Regions from separate parts of the Paenibacillus shenyangensis genome, predicted to be linked through region 1. Evidence: riboswitches for the same ligand, from Rfam matches in the RefSeq annotation. Region 1 holds a riboswitch; each other region holds the start of a gene.

Region 1 (11,146 bases):
GGGACAGTGGCAGCATCGGCTCCTCTGCCCGCTTTTCAATACGGAGGAACAATGCCATGAAGATGACAGTGACAATAAATAATCCGATAATAATCGGGGATGTCCATGCGTACTCCTCGCCACCGGTGAGCAGTGCCAGCAGAAGTGCGGTCATACCGATCGTAAAGGTAAGAGCACCCGCATAATCAATAGACTTTTGTTTTTTCTCAAAGGATTCATAATAGTACATAAAAATAAACAATACCGCGATAATACCGACCGGCAGATTAATAAAGAAAATCCAGCGCCATGAGATGTAGTCGACAAAGTAACCGCCCACAAGCGGTCCGAACAAGCCGGCAATCGACCAGACCGAGGAGAAAATCCCCTGTACTTTGGCACGTTCCTTGCCTGGATACAGATCGCCGACAATGGTAAAGGTAACCGGTGTCAGCGCACCTGCACCAATCCCCTGCAGTGCCCGGTACCAGATCAGCTCGGTCATGGAACCAGCGAATCCGCATAGTACCGAACCCACAATAAACAGGCCGAGTCCGATTGCGAATACCGACTTGCGTCCGTACAGATCCCCGAGCTTGCCAAAGATGGGAGTAGCAATACAAGTGGTTAATGTATAAATGGAGAAGATCCAGCTGATCAGGCTAAGACCGCCCAGTGAATCGATAATGCGTGGTGAAGCCGTGCTGACAACCGTGGAATCCAGTGCACCGATAAAAAGTGCAGCCAGTAATCCGACCGTTACCATTGCCCGGTTGGTTTGCTTGGACATAGAGTTTGATTCCTTCCTCCTGCTTGATTTTTCAATGTAATGTCTATACTTGCTGTCTATTCGTATGTACGGGATTATCCGTAATGGATACCATTACACCCTTTACATGGTCATGAAGCATTCCAAATCGTATACCGGAACAAAGATAGGCGTCAAGCAAAAACCATTACAATTCATCTAACAATGTCCAATCGGAAGGGGATATTCCACACCTGATATTGCTGGATAATCTTTTATTTTACTTTCGTAAGCTAAATACGATCTGCTATTAAATGAAAATAAGTCCAAGTTTCTACAGACAAAGTACCAATGTTCACGTATCATTGAGAGTATACTCAGCCAGCTTTTCTGCTATAATCTTGCCTACATCATGAGAGAGGAAGAATGCAATATTTATGAATTATAAATACCAACAGATTATCGGATTTAGCTTTATGCTGATGCTGGCAATTCTATTCATTATTATAGAAGGTTTCTTTTTACAATATACGCTTATGTCCGAACGATGGGTACTGACCGGTATACTCGCTTTTCTGCTGCTGTTGTCAGGCATCGGAATTACGATCTGGACTTTACGCCGTACAACCGGACGACTCAAGCAGGTCACCCAGGTTATTAATGATGTGGATTTCGATAAAGTACAGGATATCCCGCGCCTCAAGGTAGAAGGCGGAGATGAAGTAGCGAATATCGCCGAGGCATTTAACAAAATGTCGATAGCTCTGGAAGAGCACACTCGCCAGGTACAGGAAGCTTCGGATCAGATGCAGGACAATAACTGGGTACAGACCCAGCTGGCACAGATCGGCAACGTATATCAGGGGATTAACAATACACCGGAGCTGGCGGAGAAATTGCTTGCCAGAATCGTTCCTTTGATGGAAGCTTCCTATGGATTGTTCTATTATGTGCATCCGGATACCAAGGGAGATCAGTTCCAGCTGGAATATTCGTACGGCGCTCATGGCAATATGACGGGAACCATCCATGAATTCGGACCGGGTCAGGGATTGATTGGACGTGCAGCCGTGGAACAGAAAACACAGCTGCTGACAGCAAATGAAGATTATCCGATCCGTATCCAGACCGGGTTGGGTCATATTGTGCCCCGGCAGATTGTGGTTACTCCGATTGTTTTTGAAGGACGTACGATAGCAGTACTGGAGCTTGGAGCGGCGATTGAATTCGCTCCACGTTACTGTCAGCTGATCGAGCAGATCTGTGTAGGCTTCGGAGCGATTATCAGCAATATCGAGAAGCGGATGCAGGTGGATGAACTGCTGCGCAATACCCGGATCCTGAATCAGGAGCTGCAGGCGCAGCAAGAAGAACTGCAGACCCAGCAGGAGGAACTGCAGGTCCAACAGGAAGAATTGCAGGCGACCAATGAACAGCTGCGGGAACGTACGAATTTTGCGGAGACTAAAGCGCATGAACTGGAAACTACTCGTCAGGAACTGGAATTGTACGCCGAACAGCTTAAGCTCAGCTCCAGCTACAAAACGGAATTTCTCGCGAATATGTCTCATGAACTGCGTACACCGATGAATAGTATTCTGATTCTGTCCCAGCTGGTGGCCGAGAGCACTCCACGGGATCACGAAGACGAAATGCCGGGATATGGTCATATTATTCACCGATCGGCTCAGGATCTGCTGGCATTGATCGATGATATTCTGGACCTGTCCAAGGTGGAGGCAGGCATGGTAGAGGTGCAGCGGGAGCTGATCTCCATCCATGATATTCCGGAAGTAATGGGCTACAACTTTAACAAGCTGGCCGAGCAGAAGAATCTGCAATTCTGGACGGAAGTGGATAACGATGCACCGCCAACCTTTTACACCGATGGCAAAAGACTGCAGCAGATTCTCAAAAATCTGCTTTCCAATGCGTTCAAGTTTACGAGTGAGGGCAAGATCAAATTGCGGATTGCTCCGGCAGAGAAAGTTCCGCTGCCTGCAGGTTACAGCCTGCCGGAAAAGGCAGATCATATGCTCGCCATCTCGGTAAAAGATACCGGGATCGGTATTGCGCCGGACAAGCAGCAGGTGGTTTTTGAAGCGTTCCGTCAAGCAGAAGGCGCGCGAACCGATCGGGACTATGGCGGGACCGGACTGGGATTATCGATCTGCCGCGAATTCTCAAGGCTGCTGGGCGGTTTTATTACGGTCGAGAGTGAGGTAGGCCGCGGAAGTACATTTACCCTGTACATTCCTTCACTGCCGGAAGACTTTGCACCGGACAGCCCGGAGACTGCTTTATCGGTTCCTGCCGGTCTGCCGGAAGAACTGGACATGCTCAAAGGCAAAAAAATCCTGGTGGTGGATGATGATTTCCGTAATATCTTTGCACTAGAAGGTGCTCTCAAATCCAAAGGCATGAACGTAATAAGTGCCTATAACGGCAAAGAAGCCCTGGAAATGCTGGAGCAGGGTCAGCCGGATCTGGTCCTGATGGATATTATGATGCCTGTAATGGATGGATATGTGACGATGGAGAATATCCGCCGACAGTCACAGTGGGCAGAATTGCCGATTATTGCACTAACTGCCAAAGCGATGAAGGATGATCGTCAGCGCTGTCTTCAAGCCGGAGCATCCGATTATCTCAGCAAACCGCTGCAGATGGAGCAGTTGTTCTCTATGCTGCTCGTATGGCTGAGTCCTGCAGCATCTGTCAAAAGTGATGATTACAAAGCCTGATATCGTTTTATTCAGCTATTTGTAGTGATCAATAGGTATACTCATTCTTATCAGCACATGATACAGGTCAAATAATAAATAAAGGATTTGCGAGTACAGGTTGTCGTCAACTGTACCGCAAGATTCGGTACACTCTAATGATTTGATCTCATGACTGCTGATACAATAATAAAAGCCTGATCTGGCTGAAGAAGGATAACCTTCTCACCGATCAGGCTTTTTGTTATTGTAAGTTTTCTCCTATATGGATGCGCAATCCACCTCACCCGTTAAGTTGATAAAAATTGCGGGTGTTGGCATACAGAATCTGACGGGCTTCGTACTCGCTCAGCCCTTGAATCACAGCCCATTCTCGGCAGACATCTGCGGTCATACGAGGATGAGTGGACTGTCCGGTAAATGGACCTTCAAAAGGCCATGGCCCATCTGTCTCCGCCATAACCAACTCACGGGGATACACAGCAGCAAGCTCACGGATTTCCGACTCATAGACAATATCCGGCGTGAACGAAATGTGGTATCCTTGGCGCGCCATCCGCTCGACAGTTACTGCGGAACCCTTGAACCAGTGGAAATGTGCCCGCCGGATTCGATAATCCTCCAGCAATTGGCATACCGTATCTGCATCTTCGTAGACAGCATGGAGTATAACCGGCTTGTCATGCTTGGCGGCAAGCTGCAAATACTGTTCCAGCAGCTGAATATATCCGGCTTCATCCAGTTTCTCTCCACGTTCAGCCAGCTCCTGTCGCAGATAGTAAGGCAGTCCGATCTCGCCTACAGCTACCAACTGGTTCATCCGTACTTCTATCCACTCGAGCAGCTCGCTGGTCTGCTGCCGGGAAGGAAGAGGCTGCTCGGGATGATAGCCATAAGCAGGGTGTACCAGACCGGGATATTGCCGGGACAGCTGCTCGATCCGCTGGCAGGAATCTTTATTCATCGAGACCGCGATCACCGATTCGACCTGATGATCCGGCAGACTTTGCATCATCTGACGAATAGCATCATCTTCATATTGATCCAGATGAATATGGCTGTCGATAGACGGGATAGAGGGTGATTCTTCCTGTAGTTTGGATACCGAAGCAGCAGAGACAGACGACGCTGAAGAATGCAGGGAATAGGGTTCGCTCATCATCCGTTCAGCTCCGCTCGCAGCGCTTCGGTCAGCTGTCTGCGCAGCGCGATGAATTCCGGCGTATCCACCAGCTCTTCACGCCGCGGTCTTGGAAAAGGAACAGGGACCTTTTGGATAACATGAGCCGGTCGGCTGGATAATACATAGATCGTATCGGACAGCAGCAGTGCTTCTTCGATATGATGCGTAATAAAAACGACCGATCGCCGGTTCTCTTCCCAGATGCGCAGCAGCCAGGCCTGCATCTCGCTACGGGTAAAAGCATCCAGTGCACTGAACGGCTCGTCCAGACAAAGCAGTGATTGCGGTCCGAGCAGTGCTCGCAAAAAGGCGACCCGCTGCTGCATACCGCCGGACAGAGTGCGTGGATAGGCACGAGCGAATCCGCCCAATCCTACCTTGTCCAGCCAGTTTCGGGCAAGAGCCAACGATTCCTGACGCGGCATACCGGCAGTCTCGCGGGCGAGGATTACATTCTTTTCGATCGTGCGCCAGGGTAGCAGAGCAGGCTGCTGTGGCATATAACCGGCTTTGCCCTGCAGTCCGTTAATCCGCTGATTCTGCAGTATAATATCCCCCTGATCCGGCAGCATCACTCCGCCGATCATCTGCAGCAAGGTACTTTTCCCTGAACCGGAAGGACCGATCACGGATACAAATTCACCTTCATGTACGGTTAACGATATATTTTCCATGACCTGCAGCAGCTGCTTGCCCTGGGCAAAAGATTTACTGATACCGCGTAGTTCCAGGAATGGACGGGGATTCCCGTTTGGCTGGAGAGGAGTAGAAGAGGCATCTACCTCTGGTTCAACCAGGATAGATGCGGCAGGATGAATAGGATCAGACACGGTCGATTCCTCCTTTGGGATGGGCAGTACTGTCATTCTGCCAGCGTATACACCATTTCTCCAGCAGCACAATCAACGAGAACATGATCAGGCTAAAAGCAATCACAATCATAATCGCGACAAACATACGGTCGGTACGAAAAGCGGACTGCTGAAGCAGCATATAATAACCAAGCCCTTCACTGCTGCTGATCCACTCGGCGATAATGGCACCCATAATGCTGTAGGTGGCGGCAATTTTGAGTCCCGAGAAGACAGCAGGCAGACTGTAAGGCAGCTCCAGCTTCCAGAAAATCTGTCCACGCGTGGCTCCGATCATCTGCATATAATTCATCATCACCCGGTCAGTGCCGGCGAGTCCGCCTAGTGCTGCCACCGTGATCGGGAAAAAGCAGACCAGTACGATTACAATCAGTTTGGACAGCAGCCCAAAACCGAACCAGATAATCAGCAGCGGTCCGAGTGCGATCAGCGGTATATTTTGACTCAGAATCAGCAGTGGATACAGGGCCCGGCGCAGAAAAGGAATATAGTGCAGCACACCGGCCACGATCAGCCCGGTCGCCGCTCCAATGCCAAATCCGGATAGCGTCAATTTCAGGGTCGCCCACGTATGTCCGAGCAGACTGGTGTAACTTTTCTCTGCTTCCTGGGCGATACGCGCAGGACTTGGCAAAATCCAGTCTTCAATCTGGAAAAGGGAAGTGGCGAGCTGCCACAGGACCAGCAACAAAACGACCGCCCCAAAGGGCGGCCATATGCCTTTCCACCATGCTCTGATGGACATTAGCGGTATTTCTCCGTTAGTCCGTCCATGCTGATGCCGGATGGATTATGCGCGATTTTGATCTGGGAAATGATACTCGGGCTGCCCTTTTCCACCAGCGCCTCGTGCATCTTCTGTACAACTTCCAATAGCTGCGGAAGCTCGCCTTCCAGCGTCGTTTCCAGTGGATGTACTTCATATTTCAGTCCGGAAGCCTGGATCACCTCGATAGCGGCATCCACGTAATCATAGGAATTTTCATTGTTGGGTGTTTTGGGAATAACCTGAATGCTCAGTAGAGTGGTAGCCATAGTGATAACCTCCTGATAGATGTATTAGGTGGAAAATAGGATCTGTTGTGCGCAATAAATACAGGTACGAATCATAAAGACGAGCAGTGAACTGTCGATCATTCATCGGTTACGCCGGGAATAACTCGGAAGCTTACTTGGTCCCGGCAGCCGGCAGATAATCGTTGGTAAATGCTTTGGAATCGTCCAGTTTGGCATCCAGCAGACCCTGCTCATACATCCAGTCGGCATAGCCTGACCAGATTTCCGGTTTTTGCATTCCCCACTGCTTGGCATCGTCCTGATATTTGGGAGACAGCCACTTCTGGCTTGCTTTGACCAGTTCGGGATCGAGATCCGGTACAGCCTTGATCAGAATATCAGCGGCTTTGTCCGGGTTGGCGATGGCATATTCATATCCTTTGGCTGTTGCCGACATAAAGGCCTTCACCAGCTCCGGGTCCTGCTGGATCTGTTTTTCGTTAGTTACAATAACAGGCGTATAGTAGTCCAGATTCGGCGAATAATCTTTTACATACATCATGTTCAGCGGTTCCCCGCGCAGCTCGGCTTCGACCCCGGTCCATCCGTAGAAGATCCAGGCAAAATCAATGCCTTTCTTGACCGCTGTAAAAAAGTCCGCATCTCCGATATTCACACTTTTGACCTTACTGACATCACCGCCGTCGGTTGTCATGATTGATTTCATCACGGCTTCCTCGACCGGTGAGCCCCAGGCTCCGTAAGACTTGCCTTCCATATCCTTGGGCGTCTTGATATTACGGTCTACCGGTGAAGCAAAGCCCGAGCTGTTATGCTGAATCACGGCGGCTAGCGAGACGAGTGGTACACCCTGCACACGGGCCTGGGTAACACTTTCCTGATAGCTGATACCAAACGGAACTTTCCCGGAAGCCACCATTGTATCGGCGCCGCCCTGTCCCGGTGTAATAATCTCTACATTTAACCCGGCATCCTTGTAGTAACCCATTTGCTGGGCTACATACAAACCGGTATGGTTCGTGTTCGGTGTCCAGTCCAGTACAACCTGTACATCCTTGAGGGCGCTACTGCTTGCTCCTTCGGCTCCCTGGCTGTTATTGGCCGGACTGCTGCTTCCTTTGCCTCCGCATCCTGCAGTGATGAGCAGCAGGCATACCGCCAGCAGCGGCAGAAGCTTGTTCCAGTGTCTATTCATTTCTCTACCCCTTCTTCCTCTGTATATAAAAAAGCGCCCCGGATCGGGACGACATAGGTGCATATCGTATGAGAACACATACAATGCTTGATTCGCTTCCTACGCTGGCATTATCCAGATCAGGTATTAAGGGTCTGTATTGATGGAATACACTCTCAGCCGGCTAGCCCAGCTCCCCCAGATCGTATGCGCTTTTTCTAGGTGTAATTATAGACGAGAGCCTGCCTGCTGTCCAGCAAGTGAGGCATCCGGGGAGCAGGCAGGAATACGGGGAAGGTTCAGTTTGCTGCTGACCGGGTAAGTATCCATACAGGCACTCAAAGTTAAGTACTATATAAAATTCAGCGCCCTGTTATCGGGTGTATTGAATAATCCAAGTCCATATTGCGGAAGGAGCTTGATCATGAGTCAAACATCAGTTGAACAATCTATCGTAAAAGCACTGGAAGAAAACCGTTTTTGTGCATTCGGCACAGTGGAGAATAATAAACCAAAGGTACGCTATATGGCGGTATATAATGAAGGTTTGAATATTCATCTGGCGACAGACCGCAAAACGCAAAAAGTGGATGAGCTCGAACAAAATCCTCATTGCTATCTGCTGCTCGGTTACGAAAAAGGCGGCAACAATGAAGTGATTGAGATTGAAGCAACCTGCGCGGTATCGACCAATGATGAGCTGAAGCAGCGTGTATGGAAAGATGAATTCAAAAACTGGTTCTCCGGACCGGATGATCCCGACTATGTAGTACTGGATATTACTCCACAAACAATTGAATATACCGACAAAGAAGGTCAAAAACAGACCTGGAATGCTTAATAGTCTTTCTGGTACGAATACGGCAACGATTCGTATAACAGGAAATTCAATATAGTGTAGTACGATCCGGTGACGAATTTTGTAAAATGCGCAGGCAAACTACAGAATTCGAAACCGGATTTTTTGTCATTTTTTGTTTCCAATAAAAGGATAAAATAGGGACCGTAGGAACTTGATCAAGAGCATGATTTTAGGGTATAAACAATGTATTACTACAAATTTTATCTATTTCAAATATAAGGTAATGGCGAGAAGTGAAAGGGGTAATCTACAGGAGGTGCTTTCCTTGGACCTGAAAAAGATCGAACAGCAGATTGAACAGGAACGCCGCATACTGAATCAGATGGCCGAAGAGCATGGGATTCGTGATCACCGGGTAATCGATCAATCCGAGCAGCTGGATCGAATTCTGGACTCTTATTTGCAGCATAAACACCGCAAAGGTGACCATACTGCAACAGGCTGGAGCTAATAAGGATATACAAAATCCTCTTTATCGGAACAAAGAGCAGTTAAACTGCAGCCAGACAAAGCTAGATTTGGATAAAAAACCGCAAAAATAACTGACGTATATATGTAATATATGCGTCTTTTTTGTAACTATTTTTACAAAAATTTAAAAATTGGATCAAATATCCCTTCAAATATGTCAGTCTATAGTATAAAATTCTCTCATGCAGCTATATACTTCGCTCTTTTATGCGTCTGCACTCCTATATTCATTTTGTAATATGTAACTAGTAGCGCAAATCCGTATACAGATTTCATACCAGCTTTACATATTTTTTATACATAGGTGAGTGTAAGCGTTTATATTGAATGAATCAGAGAACGTATACGTGCTGAATATACTCGGGAGGGGTTTTAATTTTGAAACTGGGGAAAAAGACACTCAAGAAAACAGTAGCGGCGATTGCAGCGCTGCAGCTGTTTGGCATCACGGCTGTACCGGTATTTGCAGCGGATACAACTGCTGCTGCAGGTGCAACTGTCAAGCTTCGCCTCATGGAAACGACGGATATTCACACCAATATTATGAACTATGATTACTATTCGGATAAACCGACAGATGAGTATGGTTATGACAAGACAGCGACACTGATCCGGGCAGCTCGCGCAGAAGCTCCCAACAGCGTACTGGTGGATAACGGTGATCTGATTCAGGGTACACCGCTGGCTGACTATGTCGCCAAAGTGAAACCGCTTAAAGAAGGCGAAGTTCACCCGGTATACAAAGCTATGAACCAATTTGGCTACGATGTCGGTAACTTTGGGAACCATGAGTTCAACTATGGTCTCGATTTCCTGAAGACTGCGATCGAAGGAGCCAATTTCCCTTATATTAATGCCAACATCTATGTAGATGATGGTACAGGCAAAGGCGAGAAAAACTACTTTACTCCTTACAAGATCCTCGACAAGGAAGTAACCGATGAGCAGGGCGCCAAGCATACGATCAAAGTGGGCGTAATCGGCTTCGTACCGCCGCAAATCATGCAGTGGGATAGTGCCAACCTGGCAGGTAAAGTAGTAGCCAAGGATATTATTGAAACCGCCAAAAAATTCGTTCCGCAAATGAAAGCGGAGGGAGCAGATATCATTATCGCTGTTCCGCACTCCGGCTTTGAAGATATTCCGCAAACCGAACTGATGGAGAATTCCGTACTGTATCTGAGCCAGGTGCCGGATATTGATGCGATCATGTTCGGTCATGCGCACAAAGTATTCCCGAGTGCAGACTTTGCAGGCAAAACAGGCGTTGATCTGGAAAAAGGTACGATCAATGGTGTACCTTCTGTAGAGCCTGGATTCTGGGGCGATCATCTCGGAATCATTGATCTGCAGCTGACCCAAAAAGGCGAGGATTGGGAAGTGACCGACTCCAAAGTCGAAGCACGTCCCATCTATGATGCCAAAGCCAAAAAAGCACTGGTAGAAGCCGATCAGAGCGTTGTGGACGCTGTCTACCATGAGCACGAAGAGACACTGGAATATGTACGTGGCCCAGTAGGCAAGACGACTTCCCGTATTACCAGCTACTTTGCACTGGTACAGGATGATCCATCGATTCAGATCGTAACGAATGCACAGAAATGGTATCTGGAACAGAAGCTGCAGGGAACTGATTATGAGAAACTGCCTATTCTGTCTGCAGGTGCCCCATTCAAAGCAGGTGGACGCTCCGGCCCAAACTATTACACCGATATTGCAGCCGGCACGATTGCTATCAAAAACGTATCTGACCTGTATGTGTATCCAAATACTGTCTATGCGGTCAAAGTAAATGGCGCAGAAGTGAAAAACTGGCTGGAATGGTCCGCAGGACAATTCAACCAGATCGATCCATCCAAATCCGGCGATCAGCCGCTGATCAATATGGATTTCCCGACGTATAACTTTGACGTGATCGATGGTGTAACGTATCAGATCGACGTGACTCAGCCGCAGAAATACGATGCCAAAGGCACCGTGGTTAATGAATCTGCCAACCGTATCGTTAATTTGCAGTACAACGGCAAGCCGATCGATCCAAAGCAGGAATTTATCGTAGCGACCAATAACTACCGTGCTTCCTCATCCAAGCTGGCAAACCCGGACGGCAAACGTAT
Region 2 (11,146 bases), on a different contig from region 1:
ACCTGCGGGCGTATAGCCGGTAAAGTCTTTTTTGATGTATCCGGCCTTGATCTGGTTACGGATACCTGCTGCTCTGACACTCATGAACTCGTCCAGATTACGGGATACAATACCGAGAAACTTGATTCTCTCCAACAGGGGAGTCTCTGTATCCTGGGCCTCTTCAAGCACACGGGTGTTGAATTCGATCCAGCTTAAGTCACGGTTAATATAAGACGACTGGGATTGCTGATGTCCATGTTTGTTTTCCATAATGCCTCCGGTTAATCATTTACTTCCTGTTCTAACGTACTGGTACTACCAGTATAGTGCAGAACGTGTAGGAATATTGTCGAAATCTGCAAAAATACATCATATGTAGCCAGTATAGCCTTCTTTTGTTAACGCTGTGTAAAAAGAGGTATTAAGTTTCATTCCATAAATTAGGGCCATCGATTCTGCCGATGGATCTTTTCTGGGTGCGACCAAAATTAAAGCTGCGAATGCGCACTTCATAGCCCTCTTCTTCGAGCGGCATTGTCTTCTTGAGCTCGGCTACGGTTCGGGTTGGATAGCCAGGACGGCTCAGATCGATCAGCAGCAGATCATTATGCAGCTGGTTCAGGCATTCACCAAGAGTCATACTGTCAGCCTCCTTTGCACATGGAAAATGGTCGTCAGGCATCCAGCGGACGCACAGGCGTATTCTTTCTTTATTACCCTTATCTTTTCATTTTGAGTAAAATAGCCACAAAATGCAAAAAGACCCGATTCTGCTCTTCTCCTTGTAAAAGGAGACAGGCAGGATCGGGCGATATTTGGATGATATTGAGCGAGAGAGTTTACGCATCATTTGGATTTGACTGGCGGTTCGGGAACATCCGGTAAGTTGAGCAGATGTTTGACTGTAGTTGTCGAAGTCACGTTCATTCGTGGCAGATACATCGGATCGTCACCCGGATGCACATAACCAGGACGTACCGTAAAGGCCATGCGATATCCGTTCATTTTCAGGTCATAGACCATTTTGGGATCGTATTCTCCATAAGGATAAGCAAAATAAGGCGTATTGATACCGGTTTTGGCTTTCATAATATCAATATCATGGGTGAAGCGTGTACTGTCCTTGCCGGCAGCATAGTACTCGGCACACTGTACTAGACGCTTGTAATGCAGATTGTATGTGTGACTGTGGTATTCGAATACATCGCGTGTTGCTTTCATTTCCTTGCGGGAAATCGTTGTTTTGGCTGTAGGTACGAATTTCTGTTTGTGATCCTTGAGCTTGGTGCCCACGATAAAGATCGAAGCATGGAATCCGTACTTTTTGAGTACCGGATAAGCATACACGACATTGTTCTGGTAACCATCATCAAAGGTAAGTACGACTGTCTTCTCGGGCAACTGAATCTCGCCATTGACATAGCGTTCCAGTTCCTTGAGCGTAGCGGTATGATAACCCTCATCATGCAGATATTTGATACCTTCTTCAAAGGCTTCGAGATTGATCCGCGCATTATTCGGTTCGACATTATACTTTTCCGGTACGACATAGTGATACATCAGCACCGGGATATGGCTGGCTTTGCCGGGAGGGGCGTTGTGGGTGACTTCCGAAGCGGAAGCAATATTGGCAGCTCCTTCGGGAACTTCGCCGTTCAGTGTCTCAAACAGATCATCGGTCATATCATAGGTGGCCCTGCATGTCTCATAGGAGAAAGCGGAAGCATGTGGATACTTCAGGCTCAGCACATAGAAGGTCACGACGAAGGCGATAGTAATATAGAGTAGAATGATGAATAAATTACGGATACGTCGGATTCGCATTTCGCAGGCTCCTTTTCTGTCGACTGAGTGGGCAGAATAAACTTCCCATATATAACATCGGACAAGAAGCCGTGAAATTTTATGCTACTGTCGAATCATGTAGAATGTCCTATATAACGAAAAAGCACGCCTCCACAAAACGTGAAGACGTGCTGGTTCAAGCGTTAATCATACTGTAGGGTGGATCATGATTCAGAACATGGTGTTATCATTGGGGGACTTTTCAGGGACGGGCTGGCTCAGTGTCCACATTTCGGCAATCTGGCCGTTCTCAACGCGGAAAATATGCACGACGGCATTACCACGATCATCGGCACTGTTTTGCATCTGGCTGTACACCAGAACCAGATCGCCTTCTGCAATCACATTCGTTACTATGGCAGTACTATCAGCGTGAGCGCGGAACTCGGTCAGATAATGACTGGTGAGTGCGTCACGACCATTTGCAATACCGGAACCATGCTGAATGACATTGTCACTGACTGCTTCTTTGGCAGCATCGGCATTATGGCTATTGAAGAATGCATCATAGAAGTTTTTGACGAAATTGGCATTCGCAGCCACTGTAGCACGTGGAGTATCAGCTACCACTGCTTCAGTGGAAGCAGCAGGCAGAAGATCAGCCGATTTCTCGGAGCCGCTCAGATTCGCTGCCGTCACACTCCAATGCTCGGCGATCTTGTTATCCGCGATGCGGTACATATCGACCATGGGAGCAGACGAAGCCTGGGTAGCTGTATCAGCAGAGCTGCCCGCCGGAGCAGCAGGCTCGGTAAAGACAGCAACCAGATCTCCCTGGCCGAGCATGCCGCGTACATTTACTTTGTAGTCGGCATTTTTCTGGAATAATGCTGCGTAGTATGCTGCGAATCCTTCGCGGCCGTTGGCTGCAGCCGGATGATGTTCTACATAACCTTCGGCCAGATATTGTTCTGCCTGATCCAGCTTGTGGCTGTTCAGGACATCATTATACAATCCAGTCACCAGCTTTTTGTTATTGGTGATTTTGGTTTCTTCGGCAGATGCATTTGCAGAGCTGTCCGGTTGGGCAGGCTCGGCTGTACCCGGAGTCGTACCACCAGAATTTTCGGTACTTGGGGTTGTTGATGGAGCCGGAGCATTGGACGTATTATTGCCCGAACAGGCGGATAGTACACCTAATAACATAAGACTTGAGAGTAGTACACTGGTTTTTTTCATAATAAAACTCCTTTGGTTATTCGTTAGGGATTCGGTTCATGGTGTTATCTTGATAGGTAGCAGGCTGCTTTGCTTATATTAACCAAATGATTAGCCAGCGAACGCATCGTTCACCAAAATATAGAAGCTATCGAGAGTTCATGACTGCCATTAATAACGAACAGAGGCTATTTTCGAACCGGTTGAAAAGGACTGATTCTATTATAAAAGACGTAAAGCGTAATTACGAAGTTGCGGAATATCCGTTATGTATTCATGCTGTTACTATGATTCACGGTTTAACTGATCGTTTCAGTGAAAGATATTCTTTATTTTCTATATCGAGGTTCCATATATATTCCAACAAAAAAACGGCTTTTATTGTATGACCCAATAAAAGCCGTTTTTGAAATGAATGCATATTGTTAGAAGTGGAAGGAATGATCCCGATAGAATCGAATGCATATCCGGAGCATTCCTAGCGGCGCATAAAGATAAACTTCTGTCCCAGAATTCCGATTATACAGAAAATCAGGCTGACCCACGGCGAGATAACCAGTACAGGCATCACATTGCGCAGATAGGTGCCGACGACAATGATCGCTATCATAATGACCAGATAGGATACGACCGAGCGGCCATTGATCTGCATCCGCGGACGGTCCAGATCGCTCTTCTCTGCAGGCTGATCGGCAACGCGGCGTACCAGTTCAACCAGCACAACCGCACCTGCAGCAACAAGGATCAAGGTGGAGAGACTGATCTCGCCTACAACGCCGGAGCCGCTGATATTGATTTTGAAAAACCCCATCAGTGCCTGTAGCAGGAACACCCATGTAAGCGCGACCCAGACAATCATCAGATAATACATAGGTTTGCTCATCTGCCGGGCCTCCGGCAGGTTCTCGATAAGCTGGTTTGCATAGCTGTCCGATTCTTTGCCGAACAGCTGATGTGCCGTTTTGCCTCTTTGCTGGGCTTCAAGCAGATGCTGTCCCATTTCCAGCAGCAGTTCTTCACCGGATTCGCGGCGGATGCGTGCATCCCGCACATGTACAATTACATCATCATAGTAGCTCAGGTTATCCTGTTTAAGCTGATCACGAATCGAATTAATGTCCTTTACCAAATGACGTACAGTACTCATAATCGTTCCTCCAATCGTAATAAATTGTAACTGAATATATTCCTATTTATACCGGCTTCGTATAGTACCGGAGATCGGTCTGGAATCTATTATTCTGCCACACTTTTGCTCCATTGACAATTGAATTACCGGGATGCTAATATATTGTTAATTTAATCCTTATTAAACTTATCGGAATTATTTAAATTGAGATATTCACCTTATAAAAATAGGAGTTTGCTGATTATATACACAGCTATCGTAGGGGGGAATCAGTATGGAAAGGAATATCATTATTCGTCATCAGGAACTGGAGCTAACAGCCAGTATTCACTATCCGTCGCAGGATCGCCATGCCGATGGACAGGGAAAAGGCAAAGATCGCACACCACTGATCGTCATTTGCCATGGATTTGTTGGCAGCCGGATTGGCGTGGATCGTCTGTTTGTTAACAGTGCACGTGAACTCGCGGCTGAAGGGTATATGGTCGTTCGTTTTGATTATGCGGGCTGTGGGGAGAGCAGTGGTCTGTATGGCCAACAGGGACTGGATTCCATGGTGGCTCAGACACGCAGTGTACTGGATTATGTGATGAACTGCAGCGATATCGATCCAACGCGGGTGACACTGATCGGGCACAGTCTCGGCGGCGCGGTCGCGATCCTGACGGCGGTGCGCGATCACCGGGTCAAGCATCTGGTTCTCTGGTCGGCGGTCGGGCATCCTTTTAATGATATTGTTAAAATTGTAGGTCGTGAGACGTATGATCAGGCTGTCATCGAAGGAGAAGCGGATTATCTGGGTTACTGCTTTAAGCCGGTCTACTTTGAGTCACTGGGGAATTACCAGCCATTTATCGAAGCGCGGCAGTTTAGCGGGGATGTGCTGGTGATCCATGGCACCGGCGATGATGTGATTCCGGTGGATTATGCTTTTTTGTATCAGCAGGAATTCTGGAGTCGGCAGGAAGGTCGCTGTGACAAGCAGATTATTTTCCAGGCGAATCATACGTATTCGTCAGGACCGCATCGCCGCGAGCTGCTTCGTTATACCCGGGAATGGCTGGCCGGACGCGAAGCCGCACAGACACAGTGGCAGCACTGGATGATCTGAATGATTGGGTTCCTGAATAGATCCGTGTGATCATGCTGCGGACGGCTACTTCATGGATTTGACAGTCAAGGGATATCCTTATAAGATCGTAACTATAAGAGGACAGTGGATACAGCTGTAGCGTTATCGCCGACAGATGATTCTCTGTTGCTCATCATATTGTTTGGAATTCACTAGGGGAGCCGCAGAGGCTGAGACGGATCATCATCCGGACCCTTGGAACCTGATCTGGGTTATACCAGCGGAGGGAAGTGGACGCGGATATTCACTCATGCCCCATGGGGCACTATACGCCTGAATGAATGACACGACCCATTGATCTCCTGCTGGAGGTGAATGGGTCTTTTTTGTATATGTATTTTGCAGTTCAAAACTAAAGGAGGAAAAAGAGATGTCATTTTTGCAAAAGGTACGTCAACAGAATCCGCTTGTGCACAATATTACCAATGTGGTGGTGACCAATTTTACGGCAAATGGTCTGCTGGCACTGGGTGCATCGCCGTTTATGGCGTATGCCCATGAAGAGGTGGCTGATGTAGCAGCGATGGCGGGAGCTGTCATGCTGAATATGGGTACGCTGGATGAATATACACTGCAGTCGATTATGCTGGCTGGACAATCGGCCAACCGGGCGGGAGTACCTGTTGTATTTGATCCGGTAGGGGCCGGAGCGACTGCCTATCGTACAAAGGCTGCCCGGCAGGTGACCGAACAGATGCAGGTCGATATTTTGCGCAGCAATATTGCAGAGCTGGCTCATGTTGCCGGAGCAGAGTGGAATATTCGGGGCGTGGATGCTGGAGCAGGCGAAGGGGATCGGGTGAAGCTGGCGCAGCAATCTGCCCGGCAATTGGGAACGCTGGTCGTGGTAACCGGCCAGCAAGATATCGTGACCGATGGACAGACGACCTTGATCATAAGTAATGGGCATGAACTGCTGACACGCGTCACCGGTGCAGGCTGCTTGCTCAGCTCGGTGGTAGCAGCATTTGCGGCAGTGAGTGGAGGCAGGGAATACTGGTTACCTGCTGCAGCCGAAGCATTGGCCTTTTACGGAGCAGCAGCAGAGATTGCGGCTAAACTTACTGCGGGACAGGGAACAGGCAGCTTCCAGGTGGAACTGATCAACCAACTTTCCCTGCTAACCCCGGAAGAGCTGCAGAAGCTGGCACGAATCGAACGTTTGTAAGAATCGATCCCATGCATAAACAGTCATACCGTGCATTCCATATTTCGATCTATATATCCCTATCCAAAGGAGAGAGCAGCGATGAATATTCATCAGGCATTAACGATTGCAGGTTCGGACAGTGGGGGCGGTGCAGGCATACAGGCGGATCTAAAAACATTTCAGGAACTGGGTGTGTACGGCATGTCCGTGATCACAGCGGTAACCGCGCAGAATACGGCGGGCGTACAGGGCGTATATCCTGTCGAGATGGAAGGCGTAATCCAGCAGCTGAATTCGATCGGAGAGGATCTTGCACCGGATGCAGTCAAGACAGGCATGCTGTTCAGTGCAGATATTATCCGCGAAGTAGCACAGGCTGTACGCCGGCATGGCTGGCGACAGCTCGTAATTGACCCGGTCATGGTAGCCAAAGGAGGATCGGTACTGCTTCAGCAGCAGGCTGTACGAGCACTGATCGATGAGCTGCTGCCACTGGCAGCGATTATTACGCCGAATGTGCCGGAAGCTGAATTGTTGACCGGTATGACTATCCATACACTGGCTGAACGCGAAGAGGCTGCTAGGCAGCTGGTCCAGATGGGCGCACGCTATGCAGTCGTCAAAGGAGGACATGATCTGTCCACCAATCAGGCCGTGGATGTGCTGTACGATGGAGAGCAGTTCCATTATACAGAGAGTCCCCGTATCGACACGCCGCATACACACGGGACGGGATGCACCTATTCGGCAGCAATTACCGCCGAGCTGGCACGCGGCAGTGATATGCTGTCTGCAGTACGCACCGCCAAAGCATTTGTCCAGGCTGCAATAGCAGACGGACTGGGGATCGGCTCGGTACATGGGCCGACCAATCATTTTGCCTATCGGCGCAAAGGAGCTGTATTATGAAGCCTTCCGGAGAACATACCGAACCGAATGCCGGGCAGTCGGCAGAATATACCGTACAATCAGAGGAGCAGAATCGTATCCCTGCGCATGGCACCGAAGCGCGCAGCAGCTGGATTCGCGGAAGGCTGCCGGTATATCTGGTGATGGGTAGCATCAACTGTACCCGTTCACCGGAACAGGTGCTCACAGAAGCAATTGCGGGAGGAACGACTCTTTTTCAATATCGGGAAAAAGAGAACGGGGCACTGACTGGCAGCGATTCCCTGGAACTGGCTCGGAGGCTGCAAAGGATATGCAGAGCGCACGGCGTTCCTTTTATAGTCAATGACGATCTGGAGCTGGCACTGCTGCTGGATGCGGATGGCGTGCATATTGGTCAGGATGATGCGCCTGCTGTACTGATCTGGCAGCAGCTGGGGCCGGACAAGATTGTTGGCGTGTCTGCCCATTCCCTGGCCGAAGCACAGCAGGCGATTGCAGATGGAGCAGATTATCTGGGTATCGGACCTGTCTATCCAACCCGTTCCAAAGCTGATGCCGAGCCGGTAAAGGGAACTGCGATTATTGAACAGATCCGTGCAGCGGGGATAAACATACCTCTTGTTGGCATCGGGGGGATTCATGTTCATAATGCATTACCTGTGCTGCAGGCCGGAGCAGATGGGATCGCTGTTATTTCAGCTATCGCGGGGGCCATAGACAGCAGACAGGCAGCCGCCGAGCTTGCTGCTTTATTTTCGGCCAGTGATATGTATTGATAGCAGAATTGGAGTAAAGGATTATTTATAGCGTCTGCATTCGGTTGTGCCTGCACAGGGTAAACCGGATGCAGGCTTTTTGTCATATGTGATGTTCTTTTTGTGTGGGATCATCTGTTATGCAGCAGAGACATACTATTGGTTCATAACGATTTGAGATCGATCCGGCATTTCCTTTACAATCTGGTATATAAGCAATCAGCAAAGCGGCTCGTATGATCCGCTGCCGAAAGGAAGAGTCATTTGTTAAAAGAACGGATTGATTATCTCTGTCACAAAAAAGACATGTCACGCAAGGAATTGACCGACGGCCTGGTGACGCAGGCGCATTTCTCCAATATTCTGGCAGGCAGGTATCCGCTGCCGGATGATTTGGCAGAACCGATGGCCGAGCGGCTAGGCGTATCGCCGGGTTATTTGCTGCATACTGACGATCAGGATGATGATGTACTGCAGCAGGCGGATCAGATTGTAGAGCAGTTATCGGTGCAGGCATCAGCGCTTGAGGAGCAGCAGGTGAATGATCTGCCGGATCGGCATGATACGCTGACGGTGGAGCTGACTACCGCTCTCATGAAAGCGACTTATTATCAGCAGCTGAATGATCAGGATGCCTATGCTTATTTGCATCAGTCTTATCTGAATTTTTATCTGGAACGGTTTGGACGTCCGGATGAAGCCATGCTGCCCTTGCCGTTAACCAAGGCCATGTTGTTCTACAAAATCCAGTCTGCCCGCTCCCGGCAAAAATATCATGATGTGTTAACGCAGGTAGAGCAGTGGCTAAAGCTGCTGCCCGAGCAGGGAGAGACCTGGCTGACTGCACAGCAGATTCGCATGGAAGCTTGTGTACATACCCGGCAATTTGAACATGCCAAGCAGACTTTTGAAAAGATCACTTCGTATATTTATGAACAGCGGCTATTCCACCGTCTGTCCGGACTGTATGTACTATATAGCGGATATTGTCATTCCATGCAGCAGCCTCATGAAGCGCTGCTTGCCCTGTCGATGGCCGAAGCGCATCTGGTGTATGCGCAGCATCAGAGCGATACATGGAGCGCGATTATGAATAATCGTATTCTGATGCTTACCATGGCTGGCGAACTGGTGCAGGCAGAGCAGGAAGTAGATCGATTCGGCAGTATGGTCGATACACAGACGGTCGAAGTACAGCAGCAGATGGCCCCGGTGCTGCTGGTGTACCGGTGCGAGATAGAGCTGGCAAGGCAGGACTGGGCAGCGCTGGTGCAGCGATTGGAGCAGCTGCGCGCTCTGACGCTGACAGAGGACCAGCAGATGGCAGCACGATTTTATAGCAGCCAGCAGGCATTGGCTCATGGACAGGCGGATCTTTTTATAGAAGAAGCGACAGCCTGTCTGCCTTATTTTGAGCAGATTCGTCATCAGGAACGATTGAACATTCTGTATGAAGGGCTGGCTGTCATGTCGGAAGAGCAGCGCAGATACAAGGATGCAGCTTGGTATTACCGCAAACTGGTCTATTTGCTACGCCATGCCTAAAAGGCAATAATAGAGGGATATAACATCTACCAGAATACGTACATGGGCATGAAATGCATATCTAAAAGGTGAAAATATCCATAAAAAAGCCGATTTGCTGCAATAAAAAGTAAATGAGTAGCAGATTCCTCGCTGGCATATCTGATTTTATTTGTCGTAAGTGTCTTGTTTCCGCAAAAATTCAAACGATTATCGTATTTAAAGCAGGCTAACAGCCTGCTTTTTTGTATGTGCCGGAATGTATTGTGGCACGATTGCAACCTTTTTATAATAAAAGCAGGAACAACAATACAGGCGCAGGAGCGTGATCAAGATGGGATTTTTTAGACGAAATAAGAAGCAGCAGGATGCACTGGATCAGGCAGAGGAGACACTAAACAAAGGAATCAGCGGATTGTTTGTCAAAAGCATCATCCCCAAAGAACATCGTGACCGGATGAATGCAGGATTGCAATCTGCCCGTGATGCACAGACAGCCGTGCAGGGACATATTCCGGTGACTGCCATGGGGACAGTACTTACGATTCGGGATACCGGCAAATTGGTCAACTTTGATCCTATTGTCGTCATGACGCTGGATATCCTGGAAAATAGCGGTGCCCGCTATCAGAAAACGATGGAGACACTGGTGCCCAAAATGCAAATTCCCCGTCCGGGTGATCGAATCGGACTCGGTACACATCCATCCCGACCATCCGAATGGATCTACATGGGACCGCTGCACGGATAGTTGAGACTCAATCATCGATAAGGAGCAAAATAAAATGAGAAAAATTCTTGTAACAATAGGTTCACTCTGTCTTATGGCTGTTGCCATTCTACCGCTGTATGCCAACTTTCAGGGAGACGGTGCATTCAGTATTATAAATTCCAGCTGGTATCGTCCACTGATATATGTTGGCTTTGCTCTTGTATTTATTCCCTCTATTCTGGGTACTGTTTTTAGCCTGCGTACCGTAAAATCCGGCGAATCGGCTGTAGGATTGATTGAGCGGGTACAGCAGACTGGTACCTATATCAACGAGCAGCCGCAATTGGAGATTGATGTTGTAGTTACCCGTCAGGGTCATTCGCCTTACCCGGCACGTACACGAGCGGTTATTCCGCAGACGGCACTCGCCCAGTTCCAGCCGGGCAGCATTATTCCGCTGCTGGTTTCACCCAAAGACCCTGCCAAAGTCGGCGTCGATCTACAAGGCCAGGTCTCCCAGGTTGATATACAGAATCTGCTGCATGAGCGAATGATGCAGCAGGGAGTATCGCCTAATATTATGGAGATTGCCCAGCATGGTGAGCAGGCTTATGCCAAGGTGACAGATATAGTGCCTCTCGGAAATGCTGGACACGGCAAAGTCCGGCTGCAACTGACATTATCCATTACAACCAATCAGGGTGATACGGTTACGATAAATACACAGAAGGAAATCTTTGAGAGTCAGCTTCCTCTGGTGCAGCAGGGGCATGTGATCCGGGTGATGTATTCCCGTGCTCATCCGTCCGAGGTAGCCCTTGCGTTGCCGACAGGGGAAGAGGAACTGCGCCGTGTATTCGGGCAAAAT
Region 3 (11,146 bases), on a different contig from region 1:
AGGAGCAGGACACACAGGCGGAATCACGCTGGATCGGTACGGCCAATCACGGATTTGCCGCCTACGCGCAGGAGGAACTGAAACGTCTTTTTGGCTCAGTCAAAAGTTCGGTTCTGATACACGGTGAAGTGCTTTTGCTGACACTTCCTGCAACACCAGAAGACGTTGTCGCCCGTCTGACAGCAGAACCACCCATGTTCCTGCGTCATATTCAGCCGGTACGTTACGATCTGGTACTGGAGCAGCTGGAGCCCGAACAACATCCGCTGGATGCACTGACAGAGCTGCTGCTCAAGCGGGAAGAATTATACGGAATATCCCTGTCGGTACAAGTGCGCAAGACAGGCGATGCCGCAGTAGAAGAGAATATGTCCGAACTGCGTCATATGCTGGAAGAGCGATTGTCCTCATGGCATTCCGAGTATACTGTACAGAATCCGGATCTCATTTTGTCCGTTTTCTGGACAGCAGATCGTCTGTATGCAGGTATCTCGCTTCCACAGGATAATCTGTCTGACTGGAACGGCGGCGCTGTGCGTTTTCAGCGGGAAGAAGGTCAAATTTCCCGTGCCAAGTTCAAATTACTGGAAGCAGAAAAAGTATTCGGTATTGATTTTACCAGCTTCCGATCTGGGCTGGATGTAGGTGCAGCTCCGGGAGGCTGGACTTCGTTCTTGTTGGAAAGAGGGATCAAGGTAACAGCAGTAGATCCTGCCAAAATGCATCCTTCCCTGCAAAACCATCCGAATCTTAAAGTCGTTCGGCGCAATGCATCAGAAGTGAAGCTAAGCGCAGGTGAATTCGATCTGCTCGTCTGTGACATGAGTTGGAGTCCCAAACTGACTGCACGGCTTGTGATTGATCTGCTGGACGCTGTAGTTCCCGGTGGTACGGTTATTGTTACCGTGAAGCTGATGCACAAAAAACCGCTGGCACTGATCAAGGAAGTAATTCATACGTTTGAAGAAGCACGTTTACAGGTTCAACGTGCCAAGCAGCTGTTCCACAATCGTGATGAAATTACACTGTATATGGTGAAGTACTAATCTGTAATAGTTTGTATATCTTTGAGAGGGATGTGCGTTATGCAAAATGCAATCTATCGTTATTTACCGGATATGGAACGTTTTATAGAACAGGTACGCTGCTATTCCGAGGCTGAATTGCAATTTAAGCCTGCTCCGGAATCATGGAGCATTCATGAGATCGTTGTTCATCTATATGATGTGGAGATTGTACTGCAGCACCGTCTCAAAGCTATTCTGGCTGAAGATAATCCGGTAATTGTAGCTTTTGATCAGGATCGCTGGGCGCAGCGGCTTGGTTATGCTTCACTGGATCTGGAACATCATCTGCAGGCACTACTGGCGATGCGCAAAGCTTTTGCTCCTGTCCTTGAGACCATTACGGAAGAAGATCAGAAACGTACAGGTCAGCATAATGTAGATGGAGAGATTACGGCTCGCGAGCTTTTAGAAAAGCTCTGTGTCACTCATCTGGAAGGCCATGTGAATCAGATTCAGCGTACTCGTGAAGCTTTTGCAGCACAGAAATAATCTTGTTACACTCGAGAAGAGTCTGAAGACTCCGGTAATCCTTTACAAAATCAGATACAGTTACTATAATACAGGTATATAAATACACAACGGATAGGGAAAGCATCCCGTCTCTCGAACAGACATTATCAGTCTGTTTGGATAGACGGAGGCTTTCCTTTTTTTGTTGTGTAGAGAAAGGAGAGCTATTCTATATGATTCATCCAACCCGGCTGTATCAGGGAATGGTACTGGCGGAGCGCTATCGTATCGAGGGCAAACTGGGAAGTGGAGGTATGAGCCATGTATATTTGGCGCACGATCTGAGATTGCCCGGCAAAAAATGGGCAGTGAAGGAAAGTGTGGCTCAGCCATCCCAATACAGGGAAGTGGCTGCAGAAGCCAAAATGCTTACTGCGCTCAGCCATCCATTTTTGCCGCGAATTGTTGATTTTATTACAGAGGATCCTGATGGCTATACCTATATGGTTATGGATTATATTGAGGGAGAGACACTGGAACAGAAATTCAAAAGGCAGCCTGCAGAAGTGGATGCGGCATTTATTATGCGTTGTGCCGATCAGCTCTGCAATGTGCTGGAATATTTGCATCAGCATGAACCTCCGATTGTATTTCGTGATATGAAACCATCCAATGTAATGATCACTTCGGGAATGGATATGCGTCTTATCGATTTTGGTATTGCACGGATCTTCAAGCCAGAGGAAAGTCAGGATACCGTAAAGCTGGGTACTATCGGCTTCGCGGCACCCGAGCAGTATGGAAGCGGACAGACCGATCATCGTTCCGATCTCTATGGACTGGGAGCCCTCATCTTGTATTTGGCTACAGGAGGGCATTACAGCGAATGGATGCCTGGTATCGAAAGCTTTATTAGAAATGATATACCCCGTGCTATGATTCCTGTGATTCGTAAGCTGCTGCATCATCAACCTGCAGAAAGATATCAGTCTGCTGCAGATACTCGGCAGGCACTGGGACAGGTCGTAAACGAGTATTTTAACCGAGTGGATAGAAGATCGGGTGCTCTCGTTGGTGGGTGGAATAAGATAACACAGGTTATTGCAGTCATGGGATCTACGTCAGGTACAGGCACTACCCACACTGCGGTGGCGATTGCCCATTATCTGGCGAGAAGTCAGCAAAAGGTTGCACTTGTAGAAATGAATGATCATCCCGGAGCGTTTGCCCGTATACAGCAGGTAGCCGTAAATGGCATGGCAGAGCAGCAGATGCTGCTGGAGGAACGGAAGTTTACGCTGGAAGGAGTAGATTACTGGCGTGAGTCTGCCAGAGCAGAAGTAGTCGGTCTACTGGGTGGAAGCTACAGGTTTATTATTCTCGATCTGGGACGTTATCAGCAGAATGCCAGACTGGAAGAATTTTTGCGTGCAGATATCCCTATTGTAGTTGGATCAGGCGCTGAATGGCGTTATCAGGATGTGCTGAAAATGGCTGCAGATTTGCATAGATATCCCCAGGACAAATGGCATTATTACCTGCCTCTGTCTCCAAGCGATGCAGTAGAGCGGTTGAAGCATGAGCTGCATACAGAACAGGTATACAGTATTCCCTGGCATCCAGATCCATTCGATAACCAGCCGGCAACAGCTGCTATATTAAAAAAACTATTTGGCGAAGAGCTGTCTTCATCGGTCAGGAAACGCAAATTATGGTTCAATCTTCGCTAACAAAAAGAAAAGGAGCAGAAAAATGACTACCGTAATGTTCTGGAGTCCGGATGGAGGACATGGTAGAACCGCCTTTCATGCAGCAGTTACAGCAATTACTGCTTCTGTGCAGTACCGCTTGAGATTGCTGCTTTGCCATAATCAATGTCGTCAGCACGGTATTGAAGCAGGTGTGCTAAGTACCGATATCCTTATGAATTATGCTCAAAAAAAGCCGGTTCCGGGAATAGATCGACTGCGTTATTTATACAAGTCAGGTATTCTAACCCGAAGCAATGTATCTGATTATATGATTCCACTGTTTCGAGATCGACTTGATCTACTGATAGGTACGGATAAGGAAGGGGATATTCAGCCAAATGACCCGTTCTGGAAATTCCTGTTTTGTACCGCGGGACGAGATTATGATCTGATTCTGATGGATGCAGGATCGGGAATAAAGCAAATGCCACTTCTCGCAGAAGCTGATCTGGTTGTTGTTGATCTGGGACAGGATATCATACATTTAAAAGCATTTTATGACGATTATGCTAATACCGAGGTAATGCGTTCCAAGTTATGGATTCCTGTGATCAGTGCATACCAACCGGAATCGTTACTTATCCATTCCAACATTATTCGCCAACTTGGAATCCAGCAAAACGTGTATCGATTGAATTACTACCAGGATTTTCAGGATGCATGGAATACACAAAAACTGATTTCTTTTCTGCGTCATCGCTTGATTCTGGATCTTAGCAATACCGATTCTGCAGAATTGTTGAGGCAGTCTTTTTTCCTCACAGCAGCCATTCTCGAACAGTTGGGTGGAGTTTCCGTCATTTCGGGATCAGTGGTTAAGTTTCCTGTTTCTACATAGGGTTTGCTTTATCAGAATAGTTTTGCTAAGATAAATATGCTTAAATTGAATAGCGACAATGCACTGGGGGAGCCTGTAATGGCTGAGATGGCAGAACTGATTGCCGAACCCTTTGTACCTGATCTGGATTATACCAGCGTAGGGAAGTGGTAGAAGAATAATTTTGGATAATATGGATATATCTATTTTATCTGGCATAGGCTGTATGAAGAAATAGTAGTACAGCAATCAGCATATATTTGTACATATAAGGGATCTATGTATTCCCTGTATATTGCTGGCTGGATGAGCAGCATCTCCTGAATTGTATAATCATGGAGTGCATATCGGGATATAATAAATACACCAGATTATACTTCGGCAAGCAGCGATATAAGATCGCTCTGTTATTGTTTATAACAACCACTTTCCTTCGGGATGGTGGTTTTTTTGCATTTATTTTGCATTATCCAGTATGTGCGTCCGGGCTTACATCGTGGAAAGGCCAACAGGGTGTCTGCTATTCAATGATACAGATAAAGAGTAAAGGTATGCGGGAGGTGCATAATGGAGCTGCATGTAGTGAGTACAGGTAATCAGACGGCGGAGAAAATACTTTCACTCAGTAGACAGATCTATACTCAGGTAACGGCAATTCATATCCGGGAAAAGCAGTGGTCTGATGATCAGGTGTACGAACTAGTGCAAGCCATGCGTAAGGAAGGAATACCTGCTGCTGCTATCCGACTGAATAGCAGAATCGAGCTTGCTGCAGAACTGCAGCTGGGTGGTGCTCATTTGCCTGAACACCAGAATCTTAGTCAATTCCGATCTCAGCCGGAAAAGCAGAATACAAAAACCGCATTAGGAAGCTATAAGATTGATATCGGTGCCGACAGGCAAAGCCCAAAATGTGCTGAAGTTGCCGAAGAACCGGACTTCGCAACAGATTATTGGCAAGGAAATTCTTTTCTGTTGGGTAGATCGGTACACAGTATCGCACAAGCGGTCCAGGCAGAACGGGAAGGAATGGATTATCTTTTTTATGGTCATATCTATGAGACAGCATCCAAACCCGGAGTTGCTGCCCGAGGGTTGGAGCAGCTGAAGCAAATATGTGCGGCCGTAGATATTCCTGTTATTGCGATTGGAGGAATACAACCTCATCATGCAGAGGAACTAATAAGTGCAGGCGCAGCTGGGATAGCTGTAATGTCCGGGATCTTCGCAGCAGAGCATCCGGCACAACAGGTGGCAGCCTACAAAGCGGCATTATCTGCTGCTGAATCTTCTCGTATCAGCAAGAACGGATCAGGGAGGCAGGAGATGTTATGAGAAGCAATGGTCATTACGATGCAATAGTAGTTGGAGCCGGTGTAATTGGGGCGTCTATTGCTTATGAATTATCAGTAAAAGGGATGAAGGTTGCTCTGGTTGAGAAAAATCAGCCAGCCTCTGGTTCTTCAGGAGCGGCAGGAGGTATGCTGGCAGCAGAGTCAGAGCATTTTGTACATGATGATCTGCGCAAATTGGCATTGTATAGCCGTTCACTTTATAACGAACTGACAGAGCAGCTGTATGAGCTGACTGGCATACACTGCGGATTGCGAAGTGAAGGTTTTCTGCTGCCCATGGATAAGAGGGATCTGAAGACAAATTACACGAATGGGTTACTGAGTGCTGCAGATAAGATCGATAAGGTGAATCATGACTATTCATCCGGTGTTTCACTGGAATGGTGGGATAAACAGCGGTTAGCCCTGGAAGAGCCACATATCCATGCAGAACAAGGTATGCTCTACAATCCGGCAGAGCAGCAGCTTATACCTTCCCTGCTGAATGAAGCATTGGTTATGGCTGCTGTACATTTGGGAGCTGCTTTGTATCGACAGAACGAAGTGACGCGTCTATTGCGCGAACATGGTGAGTATGGCAGGGTGACAGGCATAGTGACAGACCAGGGAGTAATGTATGGGGAACGGATTATTCTAAGTTCCGGGATTGGAAGCGGCAGGCTTGTAGAGAATGAAGGGTATAGACTTCCTTTTCTGCCTGTCAAAGGAGAGCTGCTGGAGATTCGCACACCATCATGTTGGCTGAATCATACCATTTATGGAGATCAGATTTATATTATTCCAAAGCAGGGCAATCGGATATGGGTAGGAGCAACCAGTAAGCCTGGTCGGACAGATACGTGGGTAGAAGCAGGCGCTATCCCTGAGCTGCTGTTCAAAGCAAGGCAGTATATTCCGTCTATTATCGAAGGTGAACTGGTACGATGTTGGGCGGGAGTGCGCCCAGGGACACCTGACGAGCTTCCATATCTGGGACAGTTTACTCCGATACCGGGTCTATGGATGGCTTGTGGACATTATCGTAATGGGATTTTGCTATCTGCTGGAACAGGGCGGATTATAGCTGATGCTGTAGTCTCGGGTCAATCTTCTATAATTCCGGCAGGGTTTTCCCCGGATCGGACACTTCAGCAGCTTGGAGTACAGGCACAGACACAAGGAGGAACACCGGTATGGAATTAATGATCAATGGAACCAACCGTGCAGTAGCGCCGGATGTTCAGACAATAGAACAGCTGCTTGAATCACTACAACTCACGGGGAAGCGGGTTATTGTCGAATGGAATGAACGGATTTTGCAAAAAGAAGAGCATGGTACAACAGTAATTGGTGATGGAGATACACTGGAGATTGTACATTTTGTAGGAGGTGGCTGATTTGTTAACAATAGGACAACATTCATTTACATCAAGATTGCTGCTTGGAACAGGAAAATTCAGTGATTTGCAAATACAGACGCAGGCAGTGGAGGCTTCGGGAACAGAGGTACTTACCTTTGCGGTACGAAGACTGAATCTGGATCAGCCGGATGAGCCCAATTTTCTGGAACAGCTGGATTTGGCCAAATATACATTGCTGCCCAACACAGCTGGTGCACGAACAGCAGAGGAAGCAGTACGTATTGCCAGACTCGCCAGAGCATCCGGATTATGTGATATGATAAAGGTCGAAGTGATCGGAGATGACCAGCTGATTTTGCCTGATCCACTGGAAACCGTGAAGGCCTGCGAAATTCTACTGGCAGAAGGTTTTACTGTATTACCTTATATCTCCGACGATTATATGCTGGCCAAGCGGCTGCAGCAAATAGGCGTTCATGCCGTTATGCCGGGCGCCTCTCCTATTGGTTCCGGACGGGGCATACTCAATCCTGCTATGCTGGAATGGATTATCGGTGATGCACGGGTACCTGTTATTGTGGACGCCGGAATCCGTTCTCCTAAAGATGCAGCGTATGCCATGGAACTGGGAGCAGATGCTGTTCTGCTCAATAGTGCGGTATCCGGGGCAGATGATCCGGTCAAGATGGCGCTCGCCATGAAGCTGGCTGTAGAAGCCGGACGACTGGGAAAGGAAGCGGGAATGATTCCGCTGCGCAATTATGCTGTAGCAAGCAGCCCTGCAGAAGGGATGATTACAACTTGAGTCTTGAACATACGCAAGAAGAAACTACCAGCGATACATCTATGAATAACCATAATCCAAATACCGATCATGCAGAACATTTACAGCAGACAACGGTAACTGCCGGGACGCAGCCGGATCCCCATCGTCGCTATTCCAGACAGGAGCTATTCGCGCCACTTGGTAAAACAGGTCAGAATCAGCTATCCCAGTCTGTGGTTCTGATTATAGGCGCCGGAGCACTCGGTTCCAGTTCAGCGGAGACGCTGGTACGAGCCGGTGTAGGCAAAGTGATTATTGCAGATCGGGATTACGTAGAATGGAGCAACTTGCAGCGGCAGCAGCTGTTTACAGAAGAAGACGCAGAGAAGCGTACACCAAAAGCCATTGCTGCGCGTGATCGGCTAAGGCAAATTAATTCCTCGGTACAAATTGAAGCGCATATCGCGGATGTAACTTCAGATGAACTGGGAGAACTTGCCAAAGGCGTAGATTTGATCATGGATGCGACCGATAATTTTGAGACCCGCCTCCTGATCAATGATATGTCGCAAAAGTACAGTATTCCCTGGATCTACGGCGGCTGCGTAGGAAGTTATGGAATTACCTTTACGATCCTGCCGGGTGTTACACCTTGTCTGCAATGTCTGATGGAATCTGCACCGCTCGGAGGAGATACCTGTGATACATCGGGAATTATTCCACCTGCTGTACAGATGGTTGTAGCACACCAGACGACTGAAGCGATCAAGCTGCTTAGTGGGAATCAGGAACAATTGCGGGGCACACTGCTGTCGTTTGATCTCTGGAAAAATGAACAGGTCTCTATCAAAATGAATGCTGCCCGTAAGCCAAACTGTCCATCCTGCGGATCTCATCCGACCTATCCACACCTAAGCCATGAGGGACAAAGTAAATCCGAAGTGTTATGTGGCAGAGATACCGTACAGATTCGACCCGCACAACGTCAAAAGCTGGATTTGCAGCAGACTGCCCAGCGTCTGCAAAAGCTGGATCAGCATGAAGTCAGTGTCAATCCATTTTTACTTTCAATGACAATGGATCAGGGACGACGAATGGTCGTGTTTCAAGATGGCAGGGTCATGGTACATGGCACCAAAGATATTGCCGAAGCTCGTAGTCTGTATCACAGGTATTTTGGATAATCTATTGAAGTTAACCCTAAATAAAAGCAATCCCCATGCTATCCAGTCTATTGGCATGGGGATTGCTTTTTTGATTTTGGAAAATATATAGATGATTAATAGTAATTTTTCAACCTACTAATGACAACTATCTACTTAATGGATAGTTGTCATTTTTTTAATCCCGGCTCTGGATAATGAGCAATAATCCGCCTTCTATACTGACAGTTCCCTGCTCCTCGGCAAGATGGTTGCTCACTCCGCGAGACTGTCCCATCCGGAGCGTAGCATTTTCCAGCGGATACTGAAAGCCTTTGAGATGAATACCGGTCACTTCCGATGTCACGGGCAGCAGCGACACATACGAATAACCCATATTGGAAATAACAGACGTAGTGGAGGTCAGCGATATGTAATTATTCATATCCTGAATTGCACAATGGACCTGATGCTGCAATGCACGTACTAACAGCTGTACATTCGCCAGCGTATGATCAAATCGTGTACCTACCGCACCGAAAATAAGAATATCATCCATATGCCGCTCCATTGCTGCTTCAAAAGCTGCTTCCGTATCAGACAAATCCTTGTCTACCGGATCAAATACAACCATCTCATCGGAATTTTCTTCAATTCGGCGAAGTTCAGTCATATGATCGGTCAGTGAATCGAAATCACCGATAGCCAGATGTGGACGAATACCATGTTCGATCAAAAATAGCGCGCCACGATCAGCACCAATAATCAGATCATCTTCACGAATCTCATTCAAAAAATCAGGATGTAACAGACCGCCTGAGAAGATAAGAGCTCGTTTTGCAGCCATGAAATCTCCCTCTTTCCTCAATAAATGAATAAATTTCTTCTAATGTTACGTTATAAGCGGTGAACCGTAAAAATTTCAGTTGCACAATTTTTGTCTGCACCGATACAATAGACGTTGGGAGTTCAATACATGAGATCTCCCGTAAAAGGAAAAGAGAAGCAATGAATATCGCATATTGTAAGCGTAAACATTGACTTTATCCGTTTGAAGCTTCTCTTTTTAATGTAATAAGTAATGACAGATTATGGAGACAGATTACTGAAGGAAATATTTTAGCGCATCAGGAAGTTCTTTTTGCCAGAATCCCCACAGGTGTTTTCCGTCTTTCTCAGCATAACGGACGGTCGCGCCTCGTTCAAGCAGCAAATCTCGTGTCGCACGGTTGAGCTCGACAAAATCATAGATACCGGTATCGCTCTGGAAATCCCGTTCCTGCAGACCGACGATCATGAACACGTCGAGTGCCGACAGATCTTTCTCGGCAGCAATGATAGTTCGGCTTTCTTCATAATAAGCACCGGACAGGCTGATGATCTGACTGAACATCTCTGGATAGAGCAGGGCGATATGCATGGAGACACTGCCTCCGAGAGAATCACCTGCAAGAATGCGCTGATCCGCAGTACGGCGTACCGGATACTTCTGTTCCACATAAGGAATAATTTCTTCGGCAAAACAAGTCGTATATGCTTCAAAGCGATTGCCGAAAGGAGCATATTCCTGGGTACGTATTTTGGTATTGACTTCTACGCCTACTATAATGAAAGGTTCGATATTGTCGTCGAGTATAAGCTCGTTGGCAAAGGTAGCGATTCGGCCAAAGTTAAAAAACTCTTCACCATCCTGGCAATATACAACAGGATAGCTGAGCAGTTCATTATAACCAGGTGGCAGATAGATGCGTAAAGTGCGGGATTCGCCGAGATGACGGCTTTGTATTTCCTCTTTCAGGATCGTTCTTTTCAGGTAACGGGAATCTGTCATAGTGATCACCTTTTCATTAGAATTTTTGCAATGAATCCAACAATGGGTTAAGATTAGGTCGTGTGATTTTAAGACACTCTATTTTGAAATGGTTCAACTGTTATACCAAATTAAATAACCTGTTATACATACAATAATCCTATTGCTGCATTAATTTCAATGTATGCTTTGACGAACTCAGTAGAACAGGTGTATAATAATTCTATAACAGCGGAACATGATATTCAAATTTTTTATTGAGGTGAATAAAATGAGCAAGGTTCCATATGAAGTTTACACGGAAGAAGTGGAAGCACTTTCCGTTCTCTCCCCAGAAGGTAAAATTGTCAACCCTGACAAAGTACCTGATCTGACTGATGATCAATTGAAAGAAATTATGTACCGTATGGTATTTACACGTACTTGGGATGACCGTGCTGTTAACCTGGGCCGTCAAGGACGTCTCGGTTTCTATGCTCCGGTTTCCGGACAAGAAGCTACTATGGTTGGTAGCGTATACGCGCTGGACAAAGAAGATTTCGTATGTCCTGGTTACCGCGATATGCCTCAGCTGGTATGGCACGGCTTGCCACTGTACCAAGCATTCCTGTATTCCCGTGGACATCAAGAAGGTGGACGCATCCCTGA

The links. Region 1 has a riboswitch for thiamine pyrophosphate ahead of H065_RS0115780 (ABC transporter substrate-binding protein). Riboswitches for the same ligand answer to the same signal wherever they lie in the genome.
Region 2: linked by a shared signal. The riboswitch ahead of thiM (hydroxyethylthiazole kinase) and the one ahead of H065_RS0115780 (ABC transporter substrate-binding protein) in region 1 are both predicted to bind thiamine pyrophosphate.
Region 3: linked by a shared signal. The riboswitch ahead of H065_RS26910 (thiamine phosphate synthase) and the one ahead of H065_RS0115780 (ABC transporter substrate-binding protein) in region 1 are both predicted to bind thiamine pyrophosphate.

What each region holds. Positions count from the first base shown of each region.
Region 1 is NZ_AOIG01000018.1:164,152-175,297, forward strand. It holds gene H065_RS0115750 (MDR family MFS transporter) at 1-769, opposite strand, end outside; gene H065_RS26090 (response regulator) at 1,165-3,471, shown strand; gene H065_RS0115760 (TatD family hydrolase) at 3,734-4,612, opposite strand; gene H065_RS0115765 (ABC transporter ATP-binding protein) at 4,609-5,463, opposite strand; gene H065_RS0115770 (ABC transporter permease) at 5,456-6,250, opposite strand; gene H065_RS0115775 (MTH1187 family thiamine-binding protein) at 6,250-6,540, opposite strand; gene H065_RS0115780 (ABC transporter substrate-binding protein) at 6,674-7,717, opposite strand; TPP riboswitch at 7,796-7,906, opposite strand; gene H065_RS0115785 (pyridoxamine 5'-phosphate oxidase family protein) at 8,121-8,537, shown strand; gene H065_RS0115790 (aspartyl-phosphate phosphatase Spo0E family protein) at 8,824-9,009, shown strand; gene H065_RS0115795 (bifunctional 2',3'-cyclic-nucleotide 2'-phosphodiesterase/3'-nucleotidase) at 9,408-11,146, shown strand, end outside.
Region 2 is NZ_AOIG01000023.1:39,860-51,005, reverse strand. It holds gene ppk1 (polyphosphate kinase 1) at 1-252, opposite strand, end outside; gene H065_RS0118395 (hypothetical protein) at 404-622, opposite strand; gene H065_RS0118390 (polysaccharide deacetylase family protein) at 829-1,806, opposite strand; gene H065_RS27145 (nuclear transport factor 2 family protein) at 1,999-3,006, opposite strand; gene H065_RS26335 (DUF1129 family protein) at 3,464-4,132, opposite strand; gene H065_RS0118375 (alpha/beta hydrolase) at 4,389-5,225, shown strand; TPP riboswitch at 5,391-5,492, shown strand; gene thiM (hydroxyethylthiazole kinase) at 5,617-6,414, shown strand; gene thiD (bifunctional hydroxymethylpyrimidine kinase/phosphomethylpyrimidine kinase) at 6,496-7,305, shown strand; gene thiE (thiamine phosphate synthase) at 7,302-8,063, shown strand; gene H065_RS0118355 (helix-turn-helix domain-containing protein) at 8,307-9,587, shown strand; gene H065_RS0118350 (hypothetical protein) at 9,901-10,317, shown strand; gene H065_RS0118345 (hypothetical protein) at 10,352-11,146, shown strand, end outside.
Region 3 is NZ_AOIG01000008.1:203,383-214,528, reverse strand. It holds gene H065_RS0107635 (SAM-dependent methyltransferase) at 1-1,046, shown strand, start outside; gene H065_RS0107630 (DinB family protein) at 1,086-1,556, shown strand; gene H065_RS0107625 (serine/threonine protein kinase) at 1,751-3,247, shown strand; gene H065_RS0107620 (hypothetical protein) at 3,270-4,106, shown strand; TPP riboswitch at 4,162-4,268, shown strand; gene H065_RS26910 (thiamine phosphate synthase) at 4,653-5,420, shown strand; gene thiO (glycine oxidase ThiO) at 5,417-6,622, shown strand; gene thiS (sulfur carrier protein ThiS) at 6,613-6,816, shown strand; gene H065_RS0107595 (thiazole synthase) at 6,818-7,585, shown strand; gene H065_RS0107590 (MoeB/ThiF family adenylyltransferase) at 7,582-8,730, shown strand; gene H065_RS0107585 (thiamine diphosphokinase) at 8,888-9,535, opposite strand; gene H065_RS0107580 (alpha/beta hydrolase) at 9,791-10,519, opposite strand; gene pdhA (pyruvate dehydrogenase (acetyl-transferring) E1 component subunit alpha) at 10,770-11,146, shown strand, end outside.